3 regions of the Streptoverticillium reticulum genome follow, and region 3 is predicted to be linked to each of the others. Evidence: riboswitches for the same ligand, from Rfam matches in the RefSeq annotation. Region 3 holds a riboswitch; each other region holds the start of a gene.

Region 1 (2,252 bases), 2.1 Mb from region 3:
ACCTCCCGCCTGGACCGGGTGCTGCGCGAGGAGAAGGGCTACACCTACGGCGTGCGCGCGTTCGGCCAGGTCCTGCGCTCCGGGCCGGACGGGACGGGCGCCGCCATGCTGGCCATCAGCGGCTCGGTGGACACCCCCAACACCGGTCCCGCGCTGGAGGACCTCTGGACGGTGCTGCGCACCCTCGCGGCGGAGGGCCTGACGGAGGCCGAGCGGGACGCGGCCGTGCAGAACCTCGTCGGCGTCGCACCGCTGAAGTTCGAGACGGCGGCCGCCGTCGCGGGCACGCTGGCGGACCAGGTCGAGCAGCACCTGGCGGACGACTTCCAGGCGCGGCTGTACGAACGCCTCGCGGACACGGGCACGGTGGAGGCCACGGCGGCCGTCGTGAGCGCCTTCCCGGCCGACCGTCTGGTGACCGTCCTCGTCGGCGACGCGGCACAGATCGAGGAGCCGGTCCGGGCGCTGGGCATCGGCGAGGTGACCGTGATCCCTGCCTGACGGATCGTCAGAAAAGAGCGCAGCGAGGGAGGTGCGCGGGTCCACAGGGGCCCGCGCGCCTCCCTTATGTCCAATTTCGGGCAGAGGTTGCATGTTGGCGGTGTGGCGTACGTCATAAAACCCGGCTTCTGTTTGCCGTTCGAATCTGACGGCGATTAGCGTCGGGGCGGCAGTCCGTCAGACCGGAACCGCAACCGCGGCTCCCGGACCGCCATCGCCGAGTCCCCGTACGGCGCGAGCCAGGGGAGCCGGGGAACCACCGTTCCCTTGGGGTGAATCGGGTCCCTCTCGCGAGGGAGCCGTAGGAGACCTTCCTGCTCCGAACCCGTCAGCTAACCCGGTAGGCGAGAAGGAAGGAAAGGAAAAAGCCTCAGCATGGCGTTCACCCGTCCCACCGGGAAGCACCGCCGTCCGAGCCGCGCCGTCCGTTCCGGCGCCAACGTCGCCGGCATAGCCACCCTCACCATGGGCGGTGTGGTCGCGGGCTTCGCCGCCCCGGCGATCGCCGCCGCGGACGAGGCGCACCGCACCGAGGACACCGGCCTCACCCAGGCCATCGTGATGAGCGACGCCATCTCCGGCAACGTCGACGCCCAGGCCCAGACGCAGCGCAGCGCGGCCGACGAGGCCAGCGTCCGGCAGCAGGCCGAGAAGGACGCCAAGCAGCGGGCCTCCGAGGCCAAGAAGCGCGCGGACGAGGCCCAGCGCAAGGCGGACGCCGAGCGCGCCGAGAAGGAGCGCGCCGCCCGCGAGGAGGAGCGCAAGCGCCTCAACCTCTTCGTGATCCCGATCGACGGCTCCTACGTCTCCACCCCGTACAAGGCCTCCAGCGGCCTGTGGTCCTCCGGCAGCCACACCGGCGTCGACTTCCATGCGGAGTCGGGCACTTCGGTGCACGCCGTGGGCGCGGGCACCATCGTCGAGGCGGGCTGGGGCGGCGCCTACGGCAACAACATCGTCATCAAGATGAACGACGGCACGTACACCCAGTACGGCCACCTGTCGTCCATCGGCGTCTCCGTCGGCGACACGGTCACCGCCGGTCAGCAGATCGGCCTCTCCGGCGCCACCGGCAACGTCACCGGACCGCACCTGCACTTCGAGGCCCGTACGGCCCCGACCTACGGTTCGGACATCGACCCGGTCGCCTACCTGCGCTCCCACGGCGTCAGCCTGTAACGGCCCGCTCCGCAGACTCTCGGGACCCCGGCTCCGGCCGGGGTCCTTTGCGTCGGCGTGCGGCCCGGCTGGCCAAAACATTTCCATGGCGACGGCGGCGCCATCGGAAACCGGATGCGATTGCCATAGAGTCGCCGGACATGAACGGAGACGGCGGAGAGACGCGCGAGGGCAGCCGCATTTCCCCGCACGCGGTCTGCACCGCGATCCGCGACGACATCGTCTCCGGCACCTTTCCGCCCGGCAGCCGGCTCATCGAGGAACTCCTCGCCCGCCGTTACGGCGTCTCCCGGGTCCCCGTGCGCGAGGCCCTGCGCACGCTGGCCTCCGAAGGCTTCGTGACCACCCGCCGGCACGCCGGGGCGTGCGTGGCCGAGCCGACCGCCCAGGAGGCCGCCGACCTGCTCGAAGTACGGGCCCTGCTGGAACCGTTGGGCGCCGCGCGCGCCGCGCAACGCCGCACGGAGGCGCATCTGAAGGTGCTGCGCGGCCTCGTGCGCCTCGGCCAGGAGCGGGCGCGCGCCGGGCGCACGGGCGAACTGCGGCCGCTGGCCGACTGGTTCGACGAGACC
Region 2 (2,252 bases), 490 kb from region 3:
CGATGGCCTCGAAGGCACCGGTGGAGGCGCCGGACGGCACGGCGGCACGGCCCGTGGAGCCGTCGTCGAGGCCGACCTCGACCTCGACCGTGGGGTTGCCTCGCGAGTCGAGGATCTCGCGAGCTACGACGACGTCGATGGACGGCACGAGGGTCTCCTTCGTGTGTGCTGGAGTTCTGCAGCACGAGCCTAACGGGCCCCGGAGGCTGCGCCCGCCCTCGGCCCGCGACCCGTGCCGAAAATTGGCACAAAAGCCGAGATCACGGGGCGAATGGCCGGTGCGTTCGCCCAGCGGGGGCGTGATCTTGCGCAGGTCCCGGAACGGCGGAGCCCCGCTCCGATGCGGCTCGGGGGGAGGACGCATCGGAGCGGGGCGGTCCGCTGGGCTCACAGGGTTCAGCTGAGGTGCAGCTTCTGGCCCGGGAAGATCAGGTCGGCGTTGTCGACGATGTCCTTGTTGCGGTCGAAGAGCTTCTCCCAGCCGCCCTTGACGTGCTGGGCGTCGGCGATCGTGCCGAGGGTGTCGCCTTCCTTGACCGTGTACTCGCCGTCGCCCGTCTTGACGTCCTTAGCCTTCGGGGCGGCGTGCTTCGGCGTGTACTGCTTCGCCGGGGTCTCCTCGGACGAGTCGTCGTCGGAGGACTCCTGCTGCGGCTTGGCGTGCTTCGGGGCGGCCTGGCGCTCGCTGCGGTCGGCGTGGCTCTTGCTCGACCAGTTGTTGCGCTCGGACTTCGAGGACTTCGACGAGGACGAGGAGTCGGAGGTGTCGACGTCGGCCTTCGCGCCGCCGGAGGTCAGACCGCCGGCACCGGCGCAGCCCCAGGCGCCCGGGCCCTGCATGGCGAGCAGCTTCTCGGCGGTGGCGATCTGCTGGCTCTTGGAGGCGAGGTCGGCGCGCGCGGCGTACTTGGTGCCGCCCGCGGCTGCCCAGGAGGAGTTCGAGAACTGCAGGCCGCCGTAGTAACCGTTGCCGGTGTTGATCGACCAGTCGCCACCGGACTCGCACTGGGCGACCTTGTCCCAGGTGGACACCGAGGCGGCGTTGGCGGAGGTTGCGACCATCAGCGGGGCGGCAACGGCGACGCCGGTGACCCCGGCGAGCGTGACGATGCGGACGGCCTTGGACGGACGGCGGTGCTTGCCCTTGGACATGAGTCGTTTCCTCACCGGCGCCTACGAGGTGAGCTGTCGGGTTCGGGCTGTGAGTTTGCCCGGCCCAGTGGCTTGCGCGCACCGGGCTTCACCCCTAGCCGCTCCGGCTTCCGGCTCTCACCGGCGGCCGTTGCGGCGACCTACCTTGGTTCCCCCGCTCCTGCCTACGGCGCTTGCGCGACGGTTCCCGCGGCCGTCGGCAGGATTCGGCGTGACGACCGTGGTGCTCGCGATGGCGAGCGGTGATGACGGTAAACACAGGCGGCCGACGGGTTCAAACCCCTCTTTTCAGCCACCACTGACTGCAGTTACCCCTGGGAACCTGACATTTCCGCAGGTGGGAGGCGGTGCGCGGAGAACGGACCGAGGCCGTCCAGCCAAAAGTCAACGAGACCCTTGTCTCATTTTCCCGCGTGAACGGACATTCGACCCGAACTGCCGCACTACCGGCCCAGATCGAGGCGCTGACCAGGCTGGATGAGGTCGGGATCGCTTCCGACGGTGTTTTGATTGTTCTCGTACAACGAGTGCCAACCGCCCTTCACCGAATGGTCTTCCGCGATGGCTGACAGGTTGTCACCGGGGCGCACGGTGTAGTCGTGGTCGGAGGGGCCACCGGTGCGGGCGTCCGAACCTCCGCGCGAAACACGTCCGTCGTCGCCGGAACGGGGCGGCTCCGCACGGTGCTTGCCGTTGCCGGAGTCGATGCCCCCGGTGCCGGGGCCGGAGTTCGACGGAGCGTCGGACGGGGTGCCGGACGGCGTGCCGGGCAGGGACGGGTGCGGGTTCGCCGGGTCCGTGGAGGGCGTGCCGGACGGGGTGCCCGAGGGCGTGCCGGAGGGCGCCGTGGAGCCCGTCGACGGCGCGGGGGCCGGGTCGTCCTTGCGGTGCCTGCCGTGCGACCGGTCGTCGTCGGAGGGCGAGGGCGACGGGGTCGCCGGGCTCGTGGAAGCGGGACCACCGGGCGTGGCCGTGCCGGGCGCCGGCTTCGCGTCCCCGGACGCGCCGTCGGACGGCGCTGAGGACGACGGCTCGTGCACCGGCGGAGCCTTGCGCTCCGGCGCGGGCGCCCTGGATGCCGGGGTCTGGGTGGCACCCGG
Region 3 (2,252 bases):
CCAACTACACCTCCGCCCCCTTCTTCGCCGCGGCCCCGCTCGTCGCGGCGGCTCTGCTCTCCCGCCGCCTCACCCTCGTCACGGCCGCCGTGGCGATCGCAGCCACCGTCGGCCTGGCCGCGGTCCGCACCACCATCGGCGTCGGCGAGCGCATCACCGAGGTCGTCACCGTCGTGACGGTCTGCGTCCTCGCCCTCGGCATCAACCACGTCGTCCGCCGCGGCGACCGCCGCCTCGCCTCCGCGCGCGGCATCGCGGAGGCGGCCCAGCGCGCCGTCCTCCCCACGCCCCCGGCCCGCATCGGCGGCCTGCGCGTCGCCGCGCGCTACGTGGCCGCGCACGCCGACGCCCGCATCGGCGGCGACCTCTACGCGGTGCAGGACACCCCGCACGGCGTCCGCCTGATCGTCGGCGACGTCCGCGGCAAGGGCCTCGGCGCGGTCGAGGCGGTCGCCGTCCTCATCGGCGCGTTCCGTGAGGCGGCGGAGCAGGAGCGCACGCTCGAAGGGCTCGCGGCGCGCCTGGAGCGCGCGTTGCAGAGGGAGGGCGCACGGCGCGCCAACCTCGACCAGAGCGAGGGTTTCACGACCGCCGTCCTGGCCGAAGTGCCGCCGGGCGCCCCGTTCCTCCGCCTGGTCAACCGCGGGCACCCGCCTCCGCTCCTGCTCCACTCCGCGGGCCGCATCACCGAGGCGCACCGCGGCCCGGCGGCGTTGCCCCTCGGTCTGGGGGAGGTCGGCGCCTGGCCGGACCACGTCCAGGAGTGGGAGTTCCCGCCGGGGACGACGCTCCTGCTCTTCACGGACGGGGTGACGGAGGCGCGCGACGCGGACGGCACCTTCTACGACGCCGAGCGCCGCCTGAGCGGCCGCCAGTTCCGCAGCCCGGACGCCCTGCTGGACGCCCTGGCCGAGGACGTCGCGTCCCACACGGGCGGTGAGACGGCCGACGACATGGCTCTGCTGGCGATCCGCCGCGGGCATCCGCACCGTGCGTAATCGATCTTGTTCTGAGCGGCACGCCCACCGCATGGCAAAACCTGTCCAAGAGCCCCGTGAATTCACGCTTTCGGCTTGGAAATCGGCCGCCGTGTCTATTAACGTTCGATAACGCAGCGCGGTCGTCAAACCGCCGCAAGAGGCGGCACCGTGCGCCTTCGCCGAATCCCGCACGTCTGGCTACACCTGCGCGACCAGCAACTTCAGGGAACCGGGGAACCACAACCCTTGGGGTGAATCGGACCGGCAGCAGCCGGCCCGTAGGGGACCTTCCTCCTCCGAACCCGGCAGCTAACCCGGTAGGCGAGCAGGAAGGAAAGGAGTGCGCCCCGGTGGCGTCCAACAGCCCGGTTCCGGACGGCAGTTCGCACCCTCCGTACGCTCCGCACGATCCCCATGACCCGTACGCTTCGTACGAACGTGCGTCCGCCGCCGGCCCCGGGGAATGGAACCCCGGCGAGGACTCGGCACCCGCCACGCGCGGCCGGCACCGGGTCGCGAAACAGCGCGGCGGCTCGATGGCTCGCAGCAGCGCCGTACTCGGCGTGGGTGTCATCGCCGCGGTCGGCGCGAGCGGTATGGCGACTGCCCAGGACCGTCCGGCGCCGCCGATATCCGTGCCGGACGTACCGGATCTGAAGGAACTGCCGGAGATGGCCGGAAAGCTGCTCGGAGTGGTCGAAGAGGAATCCCCGGCGCCTGCCGCGCCGCAGGAGGCGTCCGAATCCGCGAACGGCTCCGCCGCTCCCGCATTGGCGCAGAACGCCGCGGATGCCGGCGAAGCGCTGCGTGCTCGTATCCTCCAGCAGGCCGAGCACCAGCAGGACTCGGCCGAGGAGGCCGCCCGCCAGAGCGAGACGAAGGCCGCGGAGGACGCGCACCGCAAGGCCGCGGCCGAAGAGGCGGCGAAGGCGAAGGAAGCGGAATCGCAGGCGGGAGCCGAGAAGGCGCCGCAGTCGGAGGGCAAACCGGAGGGCAAAACCGCCCCCGAAGAGCCGAAGCCCTCGGCTCCCTCGCGCAGCGAACACGGTTCGTACGTCCTCCCCGTCGGCTCGTACACCCTCACCGCGGGATTCGGGCAGTCGGGGAACATGTGGTCCGCGAACCACACCGGCGAGGATTTCGCCGCCCCGACGGGCACGCCCGTCAAGGCGGTCGGCGGCGGCACGATCACCCAGGCGGGCTGGGCGGGCGCGTACGGCTACCGCATCGTGCTGACCCTCGACGACGGCACGGAGCTGTGGTTCTGCCACC

What was found. A riboswitch is a leader RNA that binds a small molecule or an ion and turns the genes downstream of it on or off. The one in region 3 is predicted to bind cyclic di-AMP.
Region 1: it holds a riboswitch for cyclic di-AMP, as region 3 does, so the genes downstream of both, ACMATS_RS10555 (M23 family metallopeptidase) here and ACMATS_RS20465 (peptidoglycan DD-metalloendopeptidase family protein) in region 3, are expected to answer to the same signal.
Region 2: it holds a riboswitch for cyclic di-AMP, as region 3 does, so the genes downstream of both, ACMATS_RS22755 (transglycosylase family protein) here and ACMATS_RS20465 (peptidoglycan DD-metalloendopeptidase family protein) in region 3, are expected to answer to the same signal.

What each region holds. Positions count from the first base shown of each region.
Region 1 covers NZ_CP179755.1:2,365,674-2,367,925, reverse strand. Annotated here, with positions in the region: gene ACMATS_RS10560 (M16 family metallopeptidase) at 1-501, shown strand, start outside; cyclic di-AMP (ydaO/yuaA leader) riboswitch at 707-863, shown strand; gene ACMATS_RS10555 (M23 family metallopeptidase) at 877-1,680, shown strand; gene ACMATS_RS10550 (GntR family transcriptional regulator) at 1,821-2,252, shown strand, end outside.
Region 2 covers NZ_CP179755.1:4,975,683-4,977,934, reverse strand. Annotated here, with positions in the region: gene eno (phosphopyruvate hydratase) at 1-148, opposite strand, end outside; gene ACMATS_RS22755 (transglycosylase family protein) at 397-1,152, opposite strand; cyclic di-AMP (ydaO/yuaA leader) riboswitch at 1,156-1,334, opposite strand; gene ACMATS_RS22750 (transglycosylase family protein) at 1,596-2,252, opposite strand, start outside.
Region 3 covers NZ_CP179755.1:4,486,939-4,489,190, forward strand. Annotated here, with positions in the region: gene ACMATS_RS20460 (PP2C family protein-serine/threonine phosphatase) at 1-998, shown strand, start outside; cyclic di-AMP (ydaO/yuaA leader) riboswitch at 1,148-1,318, shown strand; gene ACMATS_RS20465 (peptidoglycan DD-metalloendopeptidase family protein) at 1,331-2,252, shown strand, end outside.